3 linked regions of the Actinokineospora alba genome follow. The protein of the gene in region 1 interacts with the protein of each later gene in a pairwise test. Links are inferred from orthologs where the notes say so. Each region holds a gene or a part of one and is shown on either strand. Other genes may lie near its edges.

Region 1 (6,399 bases):
CTCGACGAGCTGGATCGACAGCCGCTCGCCCTCCAGGCCCTCGGCCTCCAGCGTCTCGCCCGCGACGCCCTGCCTGCGGGGCCGGGTCGTGGGTCGCGTGCGGTCGTCGGCCATGGTCGTGGCGGGAGGCTGGTCGCCGCGCGCCCAGGACGAACTGCCCGGGGGTCCCCAGGTGGAGATCGGCTCGGCGGGCGTCGGGAACGGCTGGCTCGGCGGGCCGGTCGGCGTGGGGAACGGCTGGCTGGGCGGGCCGGTGCGGACCTGGTGCGGGCCGGACGGCGGGAACTGCTGCTGCTGCTGCTGTGGCTGGTAGGGCTGCTGCTGGTACCCGGCGGGCGGCGACGGCGGGTAGACCCCGGAAGGCGTCCCTTGCGCTCCGTAAGCACCCGACGGCGTTCCCTGCGCGCCGTAGGGCTGGCCGGGCGGTGTCTGCTGAGCGACGTACACGCCCGAGGGCGTCCCCTGCGCGCCATAGACCCCGGACGGTGTGCCGTGCACACCTTGGCCAGGTCCGGCGTGTCCCGGGGCTGGCGCTCCGTAGTTGGTGGGGGGCGTCATCCGGGCCAGCGCGGCCCGCACACCGGCCTGGTCGCACTCGACGCCGACAAGCAGCGGCACACCCGCCGCGGACAGCGCGACCAGTCGGGACGCCACCTCGCGAGGGTCCATGCCCAGCCGCGCGGCAACCTCGTGCACCGCGGCACGGCCCATCTCGGCGACTACGCCGAGCACCCGTGCGTCCATGGGATCCGTCACGGATCGCACGCTACCGGGTCCCCCTTCGTCCTGCGCCGGAAGCCGTCACACCGGCCCGGCGAAGATCCGGTTGAGTGATCGTCCGCTCACACGGGGGCGTCGTCGAGCACGGCCAGGCGCAGCGGATCGTCGGCGCGCACACCGGTGTCGGCCATATAGAGCGGCCGCACCTCGGCGTCGTACCGGGCGAACGCGGGCAGCGCCCACTGCTCGCTCTCCGGGAGCTTGCGGGCCAGCGCGGGCGCGGAGAGCCATAGGTGCACGGAGTAGTCGTGCGGCAGGCCGCGGCCCAACAGCAGTTCGCCGTCGATCAGCACCACACCCTGGGGGAGGTCGACATACTCGGCGCGGACGGCTCGGTCGGTGTCGGTGTTCCACAGTCGCGGCAGGACTCGACGCGACCCGTTGGGGCCCAACGGGTCGAGCACCTCACGCCGCAGCGCGCCGCCGTCGAGCCAGTCGTCGTACCGGGCGTCCGGGTCTGTGCGTCCACGCTCGAACCGCAGGGACGCGGCGCGGCGGAAATCGGCCGCCGAGACCCTCAATACAGGACGGCCCAGCACCCGCAGCCGCTCGCCGATCCGGTCGGCCAGCACGTCCGGGCGAGTGGGCGGCGCACCGTCGATGATCACGCGGGTGATCTCCGGACGCGCCGCCACCTGCGTGGACACCTCGTCGATGAGAGCGGGCGGCGAAAGCGGTCGGAAACGCACACCCGCCATCCTTCCCTGTCTCGCGTGCCGGTCCACAGAACTGTCCGACGGCCCGACTAAGGTGTTCCCGTGGCTGACTCCTTCGCTCATCTTCACGTGCACACCGAGTACTCGATGCTCGACGGAGCGGCCAAGCTCAAGGACATGTTCGCCGAGTGCGAGCGCCTCGGCATGACCTCGGTGGCCATCACCGACCACGGTCACACCAACGGCATCTACGACTTCTACCGGCAGGCCAAAGGCGCCGGGATCAAGCCGATCCTCGGCATCGAGGCCTACATCGCGCCCGCGTCGCGCTTCAACAAGGACCGGGTCCGCTGGGGCGACCCGGGCCAGAAGTCCGACGACGTCGGCGGTAGCGGCGCCTACAACCACCAGACGATCTGGGCCCGCGACAATCAGGGGCTGAAGAACCTGATGAGGCTGTCGAGCCTGGCGTCGCTGGAAGGCCAGCTGGGCAAATGGCCCCGGATGGACCGCGAGCTGATCGCCGAGCACTCGGCGGGCCTGATGGCGACCACCGGGTGCCCGTCCGGCGACGTGCAGACCAGGCTCCGGCTCGGCCAGTTCGACGAGGCTGTGGCCGCCGCCGGCGCCTGGAAAGAGATCTATGGCGAGGGCAACTTCTTCGTCGAGTTGATGGACCACGGCATCGAGATCGAGCGCCGGGTCCGCGACGGGCTGATCGCCGTCGCGAAGAAGGTCGACCTTCCGTTCGTGGTCACCAACGACTCGCACTACACGTATGCAGACGACCGCGACGCGCACGACGCGCTGCTGTGCGTGCAGACGGCCAGCACGCTGCAAGACCCGACGCGGTTCCGGTTCGACGGCACCGGCTACTACCTCAAGTCGCCCGACGAGATGCGCGCGATCGACTCCTCGGACCCGTGGCAGGAGGGGTGCCGCAACACGCTGGTGATCGCGGAGAAGGTCGACATCAGCGGGATGTTCGAGTTCCGCAACCTGATGCCGAAGTTCCCGATCCCCGAGGGCATGACCGAGGACGAGTTCTTCCGCCAGCAGGTGTGGGAGGGCATGCACAAGCGGTTCCCCGGCGGCGTCGACGAGGAACACCGCAGGCAGGTCGAGTTCGAGATCAACGTCATCACCCAGATGGGGTTCCCGGCGTACTTCCTCGTGGTCGCCGACCTCATCCAGTGGGCGAAGAACAACGGCATCCGGGTCGGCCCCGGCCGAGGGTCCGCCGCGGGCGCGCTGATCGCCTACGCGATGGGCATCACCGACCTCGACCCGCTGGCCCACGGGCTGATCTTCGAGCGGTTCCTCAACCCCGACCGGGTCAGCCCGCCCGATATCGACATCGACTTCGACGAACGTCGGCGCGGTGACGTCATCCGCTACACCACCGAGAAGTGGGGTGCGGACAAGGTCGCGCAGGTGATCACCTTCGGCACGATCAAGGCGAAGGCCGCGATCAAGGACTCCGCGCGGGTGCTGTTCGGCCAGCCCGGCTACGCCGTCGCGGACAAGATCTCCAAGGTCTACCCGCCCGCGGTCATGGCCAAGGACATCCCGCTCAACAACCTGTTCGACCCGCAGCACAAGCGCTACGCCGAGGCCACCGAGATCCGCGAGCTGTACAACAGCGACCCGCAGGTCAAGGAGATCATCGACACCGGGCGCGGCCTGGAAGGCCTGATCCGCAACGCCGGTGTGCACGCCTGCGCGGTCATCCTGAGCGCCGAGCCGCTGATGGAGACGATCCCGCTGTGGAAGCGCCCGCAGGACGGGTCGATCATCACGCAGTTCGACTACCCGACGTGCGAGTCGCTCGGCCTGCTGAAGATGGACTTCCTCGGCCTGCGCAACCTCACCGTCATCGACGACGCGCTGCGCAACATCGAGCGCAACGGCAAACCGGTGCCGGACCTGGAAACCCTTGGCCTGGACGACAAGCCGACCTATGAGCTGCTCTCGCGCGGGGACACGCTCGGCGTGTTCCAGCTCGACGGCGGGCCCATGCGCGACCTGCTGCGCCTCATGCGTCCCGACAACTTCGAGGACATCTCCGCGGTCGGCGCGCTCTACCGGCCGGGTCCGATGGGCGCGAAGTCGCACACGAACTACGCGCTGCGCAAGAACAAGCAGCAGGAGATCACCCCGATCCACCCCGCCCTGGCGGAGGCGCTGGAAGACATCCTCGGCACGACCTACGGCCTGATCGTGTATCAGGAGCAGGTCATGGCGATCGCGCAGAAACTCGCGGGATACACGCTCGGACAAGCGGATTTGCTCCGCCGGGCCATGGGTAAGAAGAAGAAAGAGGTCCTGGACGCGGAGTTCGTCAACTTCTCCGGCGGTATGGAGAAGAACGGCTACCCGAAGGACGCGATCAAGACCCTGTGGGACATCCTCGTCCCGTTCGCCGACTACGCGTTCAACAAGGCGCACTCCGCCGCGTACGGCCTGGTCTCCTACTGGACGGCCTACCTCAAGGCGAACTACCCGGCCGAGTACATGGCCGGGCTGCTGACCAGTGTGCGCGACGACAAGGACAAGGCGGCCGTCTACCTGGCCGAATGCCGCAAGATGGGCATCACCGTCCTGCCGCCCGACGTCAACGAGTCGGAGAAGGAGTTCGCCCCGGTCGGCAACGACATCCGGTTCGGCCTCGGCGCGATCCGCAACGTCGGCGCCAACGTCGTCGACTCGATCATCAAGTCGCGTACCGAGAAGGGGGAGTTCACCGACTTCTCCGACTACCTGCGCAAGGTCGAAGCGGTGGCCTGCAACAAGAAGGTCGTCGAATCGCTGATCAAGGCGGGTGCGTTCGACTCGCTCAAGCACCCGCGCAAGGGCCTGTTCCTGATCCACACCGACGCCATCGACGCGGTCATGGACACCAAGAAGGCCGAAGCGGTCGGGCAGTTCGACCTGTTCGGCGCGGCCGGTGGCGGGGACGAGGAAGTGGCCAGCGTCTTCGACGTGCGGGTGCCCGACGAGGTCTGGGAGTCCAAGCACCAGCTCGCGCTGGAGCGGGAGATGCTCGGCCTCTACGTCTCGGGCCACCCGCTCAACGGGGTGGAGCACGTGCTCACCTCACAGTCCGACACGTCCATCGCGGCGATCCTCGAAGGCGGCATCCCAGACGGGACGCAGGTGGTGATCGGCGGGATTCTCGCCTCGGTCAACCGGCGGGTGAACCGCAACGGCGAACCATGGGCGTCGGCGATGCTCGAGGACCTCGCAGGCGGCATCGAGGTGCTGTTCTTCCCGAAGACGTACGCGGTGATCGGCATGGGGGTGCTCGAGGACGCGATCGTCCTGGTGAAGGCCCGGGTCGCCAAGCGCGACGACCGGACCTCGCTGATCGCGAACGACCTGGCGGTCCCCGACCTGTCCAACGCGGCGGGCGCGCCGTTCCGGCTGATCATGGCGGCGACCAAGTGCACACCCCCGCTGGTCGCGCAGCTCAAGGACGTCCTCGGTTCCTACCCGGGAACCACCGAAGTCCATTTGAAACTGATCAACGGACCTCGCCAGACCCTGCTCAAACTCGACGACGCGCTGCGGGTCAGCCCGTCGCCGTCGCTGATGGGGGACCTGAAGGCGCTGCTGGGTCCCGGCTGCCTCTCCTAGGCCTGCGGATGGCTTGATCGCGGGAAACCTGCATGCTGCTGATGCGACAGGTCACGGTCCTTGGAAGTTGTGGCGCCTATCCGGAACCGGGCCGGGCCTGCAGCGGTTTCCTGGTGGAATGGGATGGCTTCCGCGTGGTGCTCGACCTCGGGTACGCCACACTGCCGCGGCTGCTGGCGCACTGCCCGGACGGCGCCGTGGACGCCGTTGTCATCACCCACGAACATCCCGACCATTGCATCGACTTGCACGGGCTGTTTCGGATGTACCTCTACGGCGAAAATCGTGGCCGCAAGCTGCCGCTGTACTGCACGCCGGGTGTGCTGGACCGGCTCGGCGCACTGGAACCCGAGGTCGACCTGCGTACCGTGTTCACCGTCCGCGAGTTGCCAGGGACGTATCGAGTCGGCCCGTTCGAGCTTGGCGCCCTCCTGCTGCCTCACTACGTGCCCAACGCCGGCATCCGACTGCAGACGGACGAGTTCGCGCTCGCCTACACCGGGGACACCGGCCCAGACCCGCTCCTCGCCGAACTCGGTCGAAACACCGACCTGTACATCGTCGAAGCCACCGACAGGGCAGGCGAGCGACAGCAGCAGCACCGCAACCTGCTCACCGCCGAGGAAGCGGGATACTGGGCCGCCCAGGCAGGCGCTCGCAGACTGATGCTCACGCACTTCTGGCCGGGCAACAACCGGGAAGCGGCCGCGGCCGCGGCGCGATCCACCTTCGACGGCGAGGTGCTCACCGCCGATGAAGACCTCGTTGTCCGGCTCGGCCCGAGCTGATCATCGGCTCAGCCCGCCGACATAGCCACGACAGGTAAGCGCGGTCAGCGGTACGGTGGAAACCAAGGGGCTTCAACCACACACCACTGGGGGGATGGTTTCCGTGCTGGACAACGACATCAAGCTCGGCACCCGATTCATCGAGGACCCGTACGGGGTCTACGCCGAACTGCGCTCGACCGGCCCGGTCCGCAAGGTCGAGCTGCCGACCGGGGTGCGCGTCTGGCTGGTCACCGACTACGCCGAGGCGCGTGCGGCGCTGGCGGACCCGACGCTGAGCAAGAACGTGCGCAAGTCGGCCGACATCATCGACCGCCACCTGGCGCCCGGCGCGAAGCGCGTCGACTTCAGCACCAGCCTGTCGTCGCACATGCTCAACACGGACCCGCCCAACCACACCAGGCTGCGCAAGCTCGTCAACAAGGCGTTCACCGCGGGCGGCGTCGACCATCTGCGGCCACGCATCGAGGCGATCACCGAAGAGCTGCTCGCCGGGATGGACGGCGCCCACGAGATCGACCTGTTGGAGGCCTTCGCCT
Region 2 (5,317 bases), 3.0 Mb from region 1 along the record:
AGTTCGGCCGCGGTCCCCGCTGCCTTCGCCGCGGTGTCGGGATCGCCCGCCAGCAGCGCACGGCGCGCGTGGGCGAGGGTCGCCTCGGCGAAAGCGGGCCCACGCCCGTTGGCGCCGAGTGCCACCGCCGCCCGGGCGAGCGCCCGTCCGGCGCTGTTGACCAAGCCGACGCCGAGCAGCGCGTTAGCCCGGTCCACCAGGACTTCCGGCCGCTTGGTCTCGTCGATGGCCGCGGCGTCGTAGAGGCGCAGGGCGCGGCTGAAGTCGCCTGCCTGGGCGGCGACGAATCCCTTGTTGTGCAAGCAGGTCCGGGCCCGCTCCGGTTTGCCGTGGGCGAGATAGAGGTCGTGCGCGCGGTCGAAGGCGTCTTCCGCCACGGCGGACCGCCGCAGGTAGCCCGCCGAGATGCCGATGCCGACCAGGGCGTTGGCCCGCCAGTGGCCGTCGTGCAGCCGATCCGCCGCTCGTGCCAGGACGGTGAGCGCCGATTCGTGCTCGGCCATCATGGAGAGCGCCAGCCCGTGCAGACAGTCCGCACGCGCGAGAAGCTGGCCGGACAACGCGGGCCGAGCGTCGTCGATCAGCGCGACGGCCGTGCCATGGTCGCCGACCTGATGCGCGATCCAGGCCATGACCAGCGCGGACTCCGCCGCCTGCGCCGCGGTCGCCGCGTGTTCGCGGGCCAGCCGCGCGTGCGGCCGGGCCCGCAACGGCTCGCCGCGTTCCTGATGGGCGAGCGCGGCCTGGTGATGGTGTTCCCAGGTCACCGGAACCATCCCGTGACCAGCGGAACCTCGCCGGCCCGGTGCAGTACGAGCCGCATCCGGCCGGTGGGCACCCGGACGGAGAAAGCCCCCACCGAGTCCACCGCGACGGCCACCACCCCCGCGGCGCTGTGCAGTTCGGCGCGGGTGACCGGGATGGTCAGCAGCCCGCGGACCCGGTCGGCGATCTCGATGACACCAGCCCCGCACCGCCACATCCGCGCCTCGCCCCGAACCGCGACCCCGGCCAGCGGCGAGAGTTCCAACCAGTCCCAACGCGCGCCGACGAACGTCCCCGCCAACATCGCCGCGGTGCGAACGGTGGCGGGCACGGGATCGATCCGGTCCAACATGCCCGCGAGCTCGGCGAGCAACTCCGCGTCGGTCATCACGCCACCTCGCCCGGTAGCCCGAGTGCGATCAGCTTGCGCCGCAAGGCGTCGAGGCATCTGCCCCTGGTCTGACCGATGCTGCCGACCGCGATACCGACCGCCCGACCCAGTTGGGCGTAACTCAGGTCCGGGGCGAAGGCGAGCAGGCCCAGCAGGGACCGGCAGCGGTCCGGCAGCGCCGCGAACGCGCGCCACAGGGTGTCGTCGCGTTCGCCGCGCAGGGTGGCGGTTTCCGGCCAGCGGTGCTCGCCTTCGTGGTCGACGACGTCGGACCACTCCGACGCCCGCACCTCGCGGCCGCGGTCGGCGATCATCCGCAGACACTCGCGCCGCGCCGTGGTCGCCAGCCATGCCGACAGCCGCTCCGGCGACCGGAGCGTGGGCAGGTGCTCGGCGAGGGCGATCCAGGTGCTCTGGCTGACGTCGGCCGCGTCCGCGTCGTCGAGCCGGTGGGCGCGGGCGATCCGCCAGACCAGGCCCGCGTGCCGGTCGACCAGGTCGCGCCACGCCGTCTGGTCACCCGTGCCCGCCCGGCGGACGAGCTCGGCTGTGTCCACTTGGTCCTCCCGGTGATCGTCATCGCCGGTCGGACGACGATCACCGGGAGCCGGATCCGGGTGACCCACCAAAGAGGGACAGTGGGAACCGGACTCAGGCGAGCTTGTGCAGCCTGCTGATGGCCTCGTCCAGGATGTCGTCCTTCTTGCAGAACGCGAAGCGGACCAGGTGCCGCCAGCGATCCGGGTTGTCCGTGAACACCTGCACCGGCACCGCCGCCACCCCGATGCGCCCGGGCAGTTCGCGGCACAGCTCCAGGCCGTCGCTGAAGCCCAGCGGCCGCACGTCGGCGCAGACGAAGTACGTGCCCGCCGTCTGCCGCACCCCGAAGCCCGCCTCGGCGAGCCCGGCGGAGAGCCGGTCGCGCTTGTCCTCCAGCGAGGCCCGCAGCTGCTGGACCCAGGCGCCCTCGTGGTTCAGCGCGTGCGCGACGGCGGGCTGGAACGGCGCGCCGCCGACGAAGGTCAGGAACTGCTTGGCCGCGCGCACCGCGGCGACCAGCTCGGCGGGCCCGCAGACCCAGCCGATCTTCCACCCGGTGCAGTTGAAGCTCTTGCCCGCGCTGGAGATCGTCAGCGTCCGCTCCGCCATCCCCGGCAGCGACCCCAGCGGCACGTGCGCCAGCCCGTCGAACAGCAGGTCCTCGTACACCTCGTCGGTGATCGCCAGCAGGTCGTGCTCGATACAGACCGCGGCCACCGCTTCCAGTTCCGCCTGGGTGAAGACCGTCCCGGTCGGGTTGTGCGGGGTGTTGACCAGGATCGCCTTGGTCGCGGGCGTGACCGCGGCCCGCAGCGCGTCGACGTCGAGACCGAAGCGGCCCGACGGCTCCTCCACCAGGGACACGACCCGCCGGGTGGCGCCCGCCATGGCGACCGAGGCGGCGTAGGAGTCGTAGTACGGCTCGAAGAGGATCACCTCGTCGCCCGCCTCGACCAGGGCCAGCAGCGACGCCGCGATGGCCTCCGTGGCGCCCACCGTGACGAGGATCTCCGAGTCCGGGTCGAAGGGCGTCCCGTACCGCGACCGCTGCGCCGCGATGGCCGCGCGCAGCTCCGGCCGCCCCGGCCCCGGGGGGTACTGGTTGATCCCGTCGGCGATGGCTTTCTGGGCTTCGGCCAGCATGGCGGCCGGACCGTCGGTGTCCGGGAAACCCTGTCCGAGGTTGACCGCGCCGTTGGCCACCGCGAGGGAGGTCATCTCCGCGAAGATCGTCGACGTGAACGGACGCAGCCTGGGTACAAGCGTGGTTCGAGGCATGGATAGGAATCCTCACGGACAATGACGTCGTGGAGCAAGTACCGGGCGAATTTGAGAAGCGTCGCGCACTACGGAAGATGAAGGGCGTCGCCCTGGGCTTCCTGCTGGGGGCGACGGCGATCTTCATCGGCCTGACCCTGTGGCCGGACGCGCCCCCGTGGGTCGGCTACGTGAAGGCGGCCGCCGAGGCGGGCATGATCGGCGCCCTCGCCGACTGGTTCGCCGTCACCGCGCTGTTCCGCAGGCCGATGGGCCTGCCGATCCCGCACACGGCGATCATCCCGAACAAGAAGGACGTCCTCGGCGACAGCCTCGGCGACTTCGTCGGCACGAACTTCCTCTCCGAACAGGTGGTCCGCGAACGCCTCCGCCGGGTCGGGGTGGCGAACAGCCTCGGCGGCTGGCTCGCGCAGCGCGACAACGCCGAACGGGTCACCTCGGAACTGTCCACGGTCGTGCGCGGCGCCGTCACGGTCCTGCGGGACGAGGACGTGCAGGCCGTCATGGAACAGGCCGTCGTCAACCGGATCGTCGGCACGCCGTGGGGACCGCCCATGGGCAAGCTGCTGGAACGGGTCATCGGCGACGGCGCCCACCACAAGCTGGTGGACCTCATGTGCGACCAGGCCTACGACTGGGTCAAGGCCAACCACGCCCAGGTCCTGGGCGTCGTCTCGGGCCGCGCGCCGACGTGGTCGCCGAAGTTCGTCGACGCCCTGGTGGCCGACAAGGTCTACGGCGAGGTCCTGTCCTTCGCGTGGAACGTCAAAACCGACGTCAACCACCCCATGCGGCTCGCCCTGGACAAGTTCCTCACCGAGTTCGCGGGCGACATGCAGACCGACCCCCGCGTGATGGAACGCGCGGAGCAGGTGAAGCACCAGGTCCTCGAACACCCGGACGTGCAGACCCTCATCGGCTCGGCCTGGACCACCGCCAAGAAGATGCTCCTCGACGCCGCCGAGGACCCGTCGAGCGAACTGCGCACCCGCGTCCGCGCGGGCCTGATGACCCTCGGCACCCGCCTGATGAACGACGAGTCCCTGCGCACCAAGGCCGACGGCTGGGTCGAGGGCGCCGCCGCCTATATCGTCCTCAACTACCGCGACGAGATCACCACCCTGATCACCGACACCGTGCAACGCTGGGACGCCGACGAGACGGCCCGCAAGGTAGAACTTCAGGTAGGCCGCGACCTGCAGTTCATCCGCATCAACGGCACGGTGGTAGGTGCCCTGGCAGGCCTGGCGATCTACACAATCGCCCAACTAATCACCTAAAGACCACTCCGCCGCCCCACACCGCCCCGCCCCACCACCCACGAACCCAATCCCCGAACTGATCGGGCCAGCCCAACCGAATCCCCACAGCCCCACCCCGGACGAGAGCACCCAAGCGATGCTCTTAATCCCTGCACTTCCCCCTGCTCCCTCGTCCTGGCCGCCTTTAACTCTCGATCGGCGGTATCAAGGGTCGGCTTGCCGATCGCGCAGCGACGGCCGTCTACGGCCGCCCTTGATACCGCCGATCGAGAGTTAAACAATCAAGCCAGAGGGAGACGCCCCCGAGGGATCAACCAAGCTTCGAACGTTCCCGCCACGCTCGAGCCTTCTCCCGATTCCCACAAACCTGCATCGAGCACCAAGTCCGAGACCGATTCCGCGACCGGTCGAAGAATGCCCACTGGCACTCATCAGCCGGACAGATCTTCACCCGCTCCCACTCCCCAAGCACCGCCAGCCGACTAGCCGCCGCCAAAACCGCCCCGGCAACGTCCGCAGCCGACACCCTCGGCACGCCCCCGACCACCGACACCCGCACCTCCGCATCAGGCGGAGCCGCCGCCGGCGCACCGCCGATCAGCCCCCGCAACCCATCGCGGACAGCGCGAACCTGCGCGGGGTCGCCCGCGGTCAGACCGCGCGAGGCCAGCCAGGCGTGCCATTTCAGGTCGTCGTCGAGCAGGTCGGCGTTCTCTTCGACGTCAAGGGTGTTCAGGAAGTCGAGGACCAACTCCACGTCGTGGGTAGAACTCACAAAACCACTGTAGGCCCTTTACCGGTTGACGGGTCCGCGCCTAACCGGCATGCTCATATCACCGGTTACGCATCTGGGAGGAAATCATGTCTGTACCCACACTCGGCTCGGTCGTCCTCGACTGTCCCGACCCGCTGGAGCTCTCGAAGTTCTATGCCCGCCTGCTCGACTGGCCCGAGCCCGACGCCGCCGCCGACAACTCCTGGTCGACGATCGGCAACGGCGGCACGCTGATCGAGTTCCAGGCGGTGGCGAACTACGAGGCGCCGACGTGGCCGGAGGGCGAGCGGCCGCAGCAGTTCCACC
Region 3 (5,053 bases), 3.2 Mb from region 1 along the record:
GACAAGCAGGCCAACCTGCACTTCGTCATCGGCAAGGCGTCCTTCGACCACGCGAAGCTGGTCGAGAACTACGCCGCCGCCCTGGACGAGGTCCTGCGGGCCAAGCCGTCTTCGGCCAAGGGTCGGTTCCTGAAGAAGGTCACCTTCAGCACCACCATGGGCCCCGGCATCCCCGTCGACCCGGCGCGCACCCGCAACCTCCTCGAGGACGACGCGAACGCCTGATCGACAGCGACATGAAGAAAGGCCCCGCCTCGGCGGGGCCTTTCTTGTTTGTGAAGAGGTTGTGGTGAGGAGATGGCAGCGCAGCCACCAGCATGAACGCAAGGGGCAGAACAGAACGGCCTGTTTGGGTGGTTCGCCTTGATTCGGGGCAAATGGGCCTAAACTTTCGGCGCGGGTGGGCTGTACTTCGCCCACCTTTTGAGCCCGCGCCAGGCCCATTTGGCGGGGTCCCCGAATCAAGGCGAACCACCCAAACAGGCACCCCCGCGCCCGGGCGCCCAGTGCGAAACCTGCTCGCGCCACCCGAGCGGCCCAGCCCCCGCTCAAGCAGCGCGCTTCTTGGCTTTGTCCAACACATCCAGCACCACGACCGCCACAACGATCACCGCGGCCGACACGATCCACCACCAAGGCGAAGGCAGCCGCAGCGGAAACGCCAAGAACGGTTGCCACCCGAACACCTTGGAGACGAACGGCACGACGCCTTCGTAGATCCCCACCAGAAACACCGCCGAAGAAGCACCGTCATACGCACTCATGACGAGCAAGCTATGAGGCGCCTGTCTCAGCGCGCGTCCACCTCAAGTCGGATCAAGGGGTAGGACATGCGGGTTCGGAAGCGAACCCCGAGATCGTCCACTGTTCGCCCCGGGCGTTCGGGATCTTGCGCAGGGTGAACCGTCCCAGCCGCGGGCCATCGCGAACCACCATGTCGCACGAGCTGATCACGACTGTCCCGTCCGCGTTCGGGAGCATCTTCGCGGGAGACGGGAACGAAGGTTCCGCGTACTCATTGGCCGTGCCGACCTGTTCGTTCAGCATGTGCACGGCCGCGTCGCAGTTCGCGGCCCCGAAGGCGTCCGCGAACTTCAGCGCCACCGCCTCGGTCTCGAAACGGGTACAGGCGTCGGGCAGGACGTCTTGGGCGATGTTGTCGTACAGCGCCCGCACCGCCTCCTTGGGTGAGGACGCGAACAGCACGGTCCGCTCGGTCTTCCCCCCGCCGGTCTCCGAAGCGGGCAGCGCCTCGTCCGGTCCGCCCAGGTAGTGCTGGTAGGCCCACATCGCCGCCAACGCCAGCACCAGCAGGAAGATGAGCCGCCGGGCCCACTTGCCGAGCAGGATGCCCAGCCACTTCGGCTTCTTCCGAGGGGGCGGCGAGTTCCGCTGGAATTCCTGGAAGCGCTGGAACTCCTGGAACTCGCGCCACTGCTGGTCCGGCACCGGCCCCGGCGGCACCCCCGGCGGGACGAACGGCGGAGGGGGCAGGTCGGGCTGCTTGCCCCGGTCACCGGACGCGGGGGTCAGTCCCTTGGGCTCTTCGTCGTCGGCCACCTGACCATCATGCCGTGGACCCGATTTGGAGACCGCATAGAGCACCACGTACTCTCATCGGTGGTTCTACCGAAGACCGCTGGTTCCCCCGAGGCGCAAGCCGAGGAGGGCGAAGGTCCCGCGACAGGCGGGCGGCCCGCGCAGGAGGACGAGGAAGTGTCAAGCGCTCGCGCGCTTTTTACGCCCCGTGCCACTGCGCCGGGGCGTTCTGCGTTTCCGGGGCCCTCGATGCCGGCGAATACCCAATGCACATCGAGAGGAGGCGACCATGGCGAAGCCTGACAAGGTGAATGCAGTCGCCGAGATCGCGGACAAGTTCCGCAACAGCTCGGCTGCCGTCGTCACCGAGTACACGGGCCTCACCGTGTCGCAGCTGACGAAGCTGCGTCGCGCTCTCGGCACTGGCACGACCTACCGCGTCGCGAAGAACACCCTCGTCAAGCGGGCAGCCGACGACGCCGGTGTGGAGGGGCTTGAAAACCTCTTCATCGGTCCGACCGGCATCGCCTTCGTCGAGGGCGAACCGGTTGACGCGGCGAAGGCCCTGCGCGATTTCGCGAAGGAAAACAAGGGTCTGGTCATCAAGGGCGGCTACATGGATGGCCGCCCGCTCACGGTGGAAGAGGTCGCGAAGATCGCGGACCTCGACTCCCGTGAGGTGCTGCTCGCCAAGCTGGCGGGCGCGATGAAGGGCAACCTGGCGAAGGCCGCTGGCCTGTTCAACGCCCCGGCGTCGCAGGTCGCCCGCCTGGCCGCTGCTCTGCAGGAGAAGAAGGCCGCCGAGGGCGAGTCCGCCCCCGCCGCCGAGGCTCCCGCCGAGGACGCTGTCGCAGCCGAGAGCTGAACACAACCACCCGGAAATACACCGCGCCCGTTCTACCGGGTGTGCAAGTGAAAGGAACCGCCAACATGGCGAAGCTCAGCACTGACGAGCTGCTCGACGCGTTCAAGGAAATGACGCTGCTGGAGCTCTCCGCGTTCGTGAAGCAGTTCGAGGAGACCTTCGAGGTCACCGCCGCTGCCCCCGTCGCCGTCGCCGCCGTCGGTGGCGCCGCTGCTCCGGCCGAGGCCGCTGAGGAGCAGGACGAGTTCGACGTCGTCCTCGAGTCGGCCGGTGACAAGAAGATCCAGGTCATCAAGGTCGTCCGTGAGGTCGTCTCGGGCCTGGGCCTGAAGGAGGCCAAGGAGCTGGTCGAGGCCGCTCCGAAGGCGATCCTGGAGAAGGTCAACAAGGAGGCCGCCGAGGCCGCCAAGGAGAAGCTGGAAGCCGCTGGCGCCAAGATCTCCGTGAAGTAGTTCTCACTTCACTCCAAAGAGGCCCGGTACCTGCTGGTACCGGGCCTCTTTTGTGTTCTAGCTCATACCCGATTTCCTGTGACAAGGGCCATCCAGGTACGTTCCCAACTCAGCGGTAACTTCGGCAGTAACCCGAAGGCCCCGCTGTCGTTGCATGGAAGACACCGTCCGCACTCGAAGCGGCAGGTAGAACCACAGGTCGGGAGGTTCGATGGGCGCCGAGGTGGTCATCGAGGGTCTGACGAAGTCCTTCGGTAAGCAGGCCATCTGGCGGGATGTCACGTTGACCCTGCCGCCGGGTGAAGTGTCGGTCATGCTCGGGCCCTCGGGCACCGGCAAGTCCGTCTTCCTCAAGTCCATGATCGGGCTGCTCAAGCCCGACCGTGGCAAGTGTGTGATCAACGGTGTCGACATCGTCACCTGCAGCGAGGCCAAGCTCTACGAGACGCGAAAGCTGTTCGGTGTCCTGTTCCAGGACGGCGCGCTGTTCGGCTCGATGAACCTCTACGACAACGTGGCGTTCCCCCTGCGTGAGCACACGAAGAAGTCCGAGGCCGAGATCAAGCGGATCGTCTTGGAGAAGCTCGAGCTCACGGGTCTGTCGGGCGCGGAGAAGAAGCTTCCGGGCGAGATCTCCGGTGGTATGCGCAAGCGCGCCGGCCTGGCCCGCGCCCTGGTGCTCGACCCCGAGATCATCCTGTGCGACGAGCCGGACTCCGGTCTCGACCCGGTCCGCACGGCGTACCTCTCGCAGCTGCTCATCGACCTGAACGCGCAGATCGACGCGACGATCCTCATCGTCACCCACAACATCAACCTGGCCCGGACCGTCCCGGACAACCTGGGCATGCTCTTCCGCAAGGAACTGGTCATGTTCGGCCCCCGCGAGGTGCTGCTGACCAGCGACGAGCCGGTCGTGGAGCAGTTCCTCAACGGCCGCCGCCTCGGCCCGATCGGCATGTCCGAGGAGAAGGACGCCGCCCAGATGGCCCGCGAGCAGGCGCACGCCGACGCCGGTCACTCCGACGGCTCGTCCGAAGAGGACGTGCGTGGTGTCGTCCCGCAGATCGAGCCGACCCCGGGCATGCCCGAGCGGGCCGGTGTGCGCCGCCGCAAGGACCGCGTCATGCGGATCCTGAACACGCTGCCGCACGCCGCGCAGGAAGGCATCATCGAGTCGCTGACCGACGAGGAACGCGCCCGCTACGGCGTGCACTCGCACATGGTCCCGGCCAATGCCGCGGCGCGGCCCCGGCTCGACCAGCCGACCCAGAACTTCCAGCCCGTGCAGCCGTCGCCACGGCCGCGACCGGTGGAGGATCCGCCGCGCGGTTTCCAGGGCGATCTGGCTGATCCCCAGGTGGCCCGGCTCCCGGAGACCAACTGGAAGCCCCCGGGCGGCGCTTCATGACCACGCGCACCGCTCCCGCGAACTTCCCCGGTGCCGGTGCGCTCCGCGAGACCGGTCGGCTGTTCGCGCTCGGTCTCGACGTCGTCGTCAACGTCTTCCGGCGGCCGTTCCAGACCCGCGAGTTCATCCAGCAGTGCTGGTTCATCGCCAGCGTGACGATCCTGCCGACCGCGCTCGTCGCGATCCCGTTCGGCGCGATCGTGGCCCTGCAGCTGGGCACCCTGATCGTGCAGCTCGGCGCGCAGTCGTTCACCGGCGCGGCCAGCGTGCTCGCGATCATCCAGCAGGCCGCCCCGCTGGTCACCGCGCTGCTGGTGGCGGGCGCGGGCGGCAGTGCGGTGTGCGCCGATATCGGCTCACGCACCATCCGCGAGGAGATCGACGCGATGGAGGTGCTCGGCGTCTCGCCGATCCAGCGCCTCGTCGTGCCCCGGGTGCTGGCCTGCATGTTGGTGGCGGTGCTGCTCAACGGCCTGGTCAGTGTCGTCGGCGTGATGGGCGGCTACTTCTTCAACGTCGTGCTGCAGGGCGGGACGCCGGGCGCCTACCTGGCCAGCTTCTCGGCCCTGGCCCAGCTGCCCGACCTGTGGATCAGCGAGCTCAAGGCGCTGATCTTCGGCTTCATCGCGGGCGTCGTGGCCTCCTACCGCGGCCTCAACCCCAAGGGCGGCCCGAAGGGGGTCGGCGACGCGGTGAACCAGTCCGTCGTCATCACCTTCCTGCTGCTGTTCTTCGTCAACTTCGTGCTGACCGCGGTCTACCTCACGGTCGTCCCGGCGAAGGGGA

The links.
Region 2: the proteins of dnaE (region 1) and C8E96_RS06235 interact in binary tests that used the Escherichia coli proteins (3 or more experiments, as listed by UniProt). The link is inferred for Actinokineospora alba from one-to-one orthologs.
Region 3: the proteins of dnaE (region 1) and rplL interact in binary tests that used the Escherichia coli proteins (3 or more experiments, as listed by UniProt). The link is inferred for Actinokineospora alba from one-to-one orthologs.

Annotation. Positions count from the first base shown.
Region 1 is NZ_SNXU01000001.1:4,276,893-4,283,291, forward strand. The notes cover bases 1,238-5,272. They hold dnaE (DNA polymerase III subunit alpha), read left to right. Parts: upstream 1,238-1,538; coding sequence 1,539-5,072; downstream 5,073-5,272. Other genes in these bases: C8E96_RS19735 (nucleoside/nucleotide kinase family protein), read right to left, coding at 1,238-1,478; C8E96_RS19745 (MBL fold metallo-hydrolase), read left to right, coding at 5,105-5,272. Also shown: C8E96_RS19730 (AsnC family protein), read right to left, coding at 1-711; more of C8E96_RS19735, read right to left, coding at 843-1,237; more of C8E96_RS19745, read left to right, coding at 5,273-5,860; C8E96_RS19750 (cytochrome P450 family protein), read left to right, coding at 5,955-6,399. UniProt on the Escherichia coli protein: DNA polymerase III is a complex, multichain enzyme responsible for most of the replicative synthesis in bacteria. This DNA polymerase also exhibits 3' to 5' exonuclease activity. The alpha chain is the DNA polymerase catalytic subunit.
Region 2 is NZ_SNXU01000001.1:1,311,768-1,317,084, reverse strand. What follows is about bases 892-3,844. They hold C8E96_RS06235 (pyridoxal phosphate-dependent aminotransferase), read right to left. Parts: upstream 2,975-3,844; coding sequence 1,808-2,974; downstream 892-1,807. Other genes in these bases: C8E96_RS06230 (DUF445 domain-containing protein), read left to right, coding at 3,052-3,844; C8E96_RS06240 (RNA polymerase sigma factor), read right to left, coding at 1,153-1,713; C8E96_RS06245 (hypothetical protein), read right to left, coding at 892-1,153. Outside these bases: C8E96_RS06250 (CHAT domain-containing protein), read right to left, coding at 1-767; more of C8E96_RS06245, read right to left, coding at 764-891; more of C8E96_RS06230, read left to right, coding at 3,845-4,254; C8E96_RS06225 (CGNR zinc finger domain-containing protein), read right to left, coding at 4,547-5,011; C8E96_RS06220 (VOC family protein), read left to right, coding at 5,095-5,317. UniProt on the Escherichia coli protein: Shows aminotransferase activity with methionine and histidine as substrates, and to a lesser extent also with phenylalanine.
Region 3 is NZ_SNXU01000001.1:1,108,821-1,113,873, reverse strand. What follows is about bases 1,474-4,162. They hold rplL (50S ribosomal protein L7/L12), read left to right. Parts: upstream 1,474-2,469; coding sequence 2,470-2,856; downstream 2,857-4,162. Other genes in these bases: C8E96_RS05175 (ABC transporter ATP-binding protein), read left to right, coding at 3,068-4,162; rplJ (50S ribosomal protein L10), read left to right, coding at 1,829-2,404; C8E96_RS05190 (hypothetical protein), read right to left, coding at 1,474-1,560. Outside these bases: rplA (50S ribosomal protein L1), read left to right, coding at 1-225; C8E96_RS05195 (hypothetical protein), read right to left, coding at 549-764; more of C8E96_RS05190, read right to left, coding at 817-1,473; more of C8E96_RS05175, read left to right, coding at 4,163-4,267; C8E96_RS05170 (MlaE family ABC transporter permease), read left to right, coding at 4,264-5,053. UniProt on the Escherichia coli protein: The binding site for several of the GTPase factors involved in protein synthesis (IF-2, EF-Tu, EF-G and RF3). Is thus essential for accurate translation.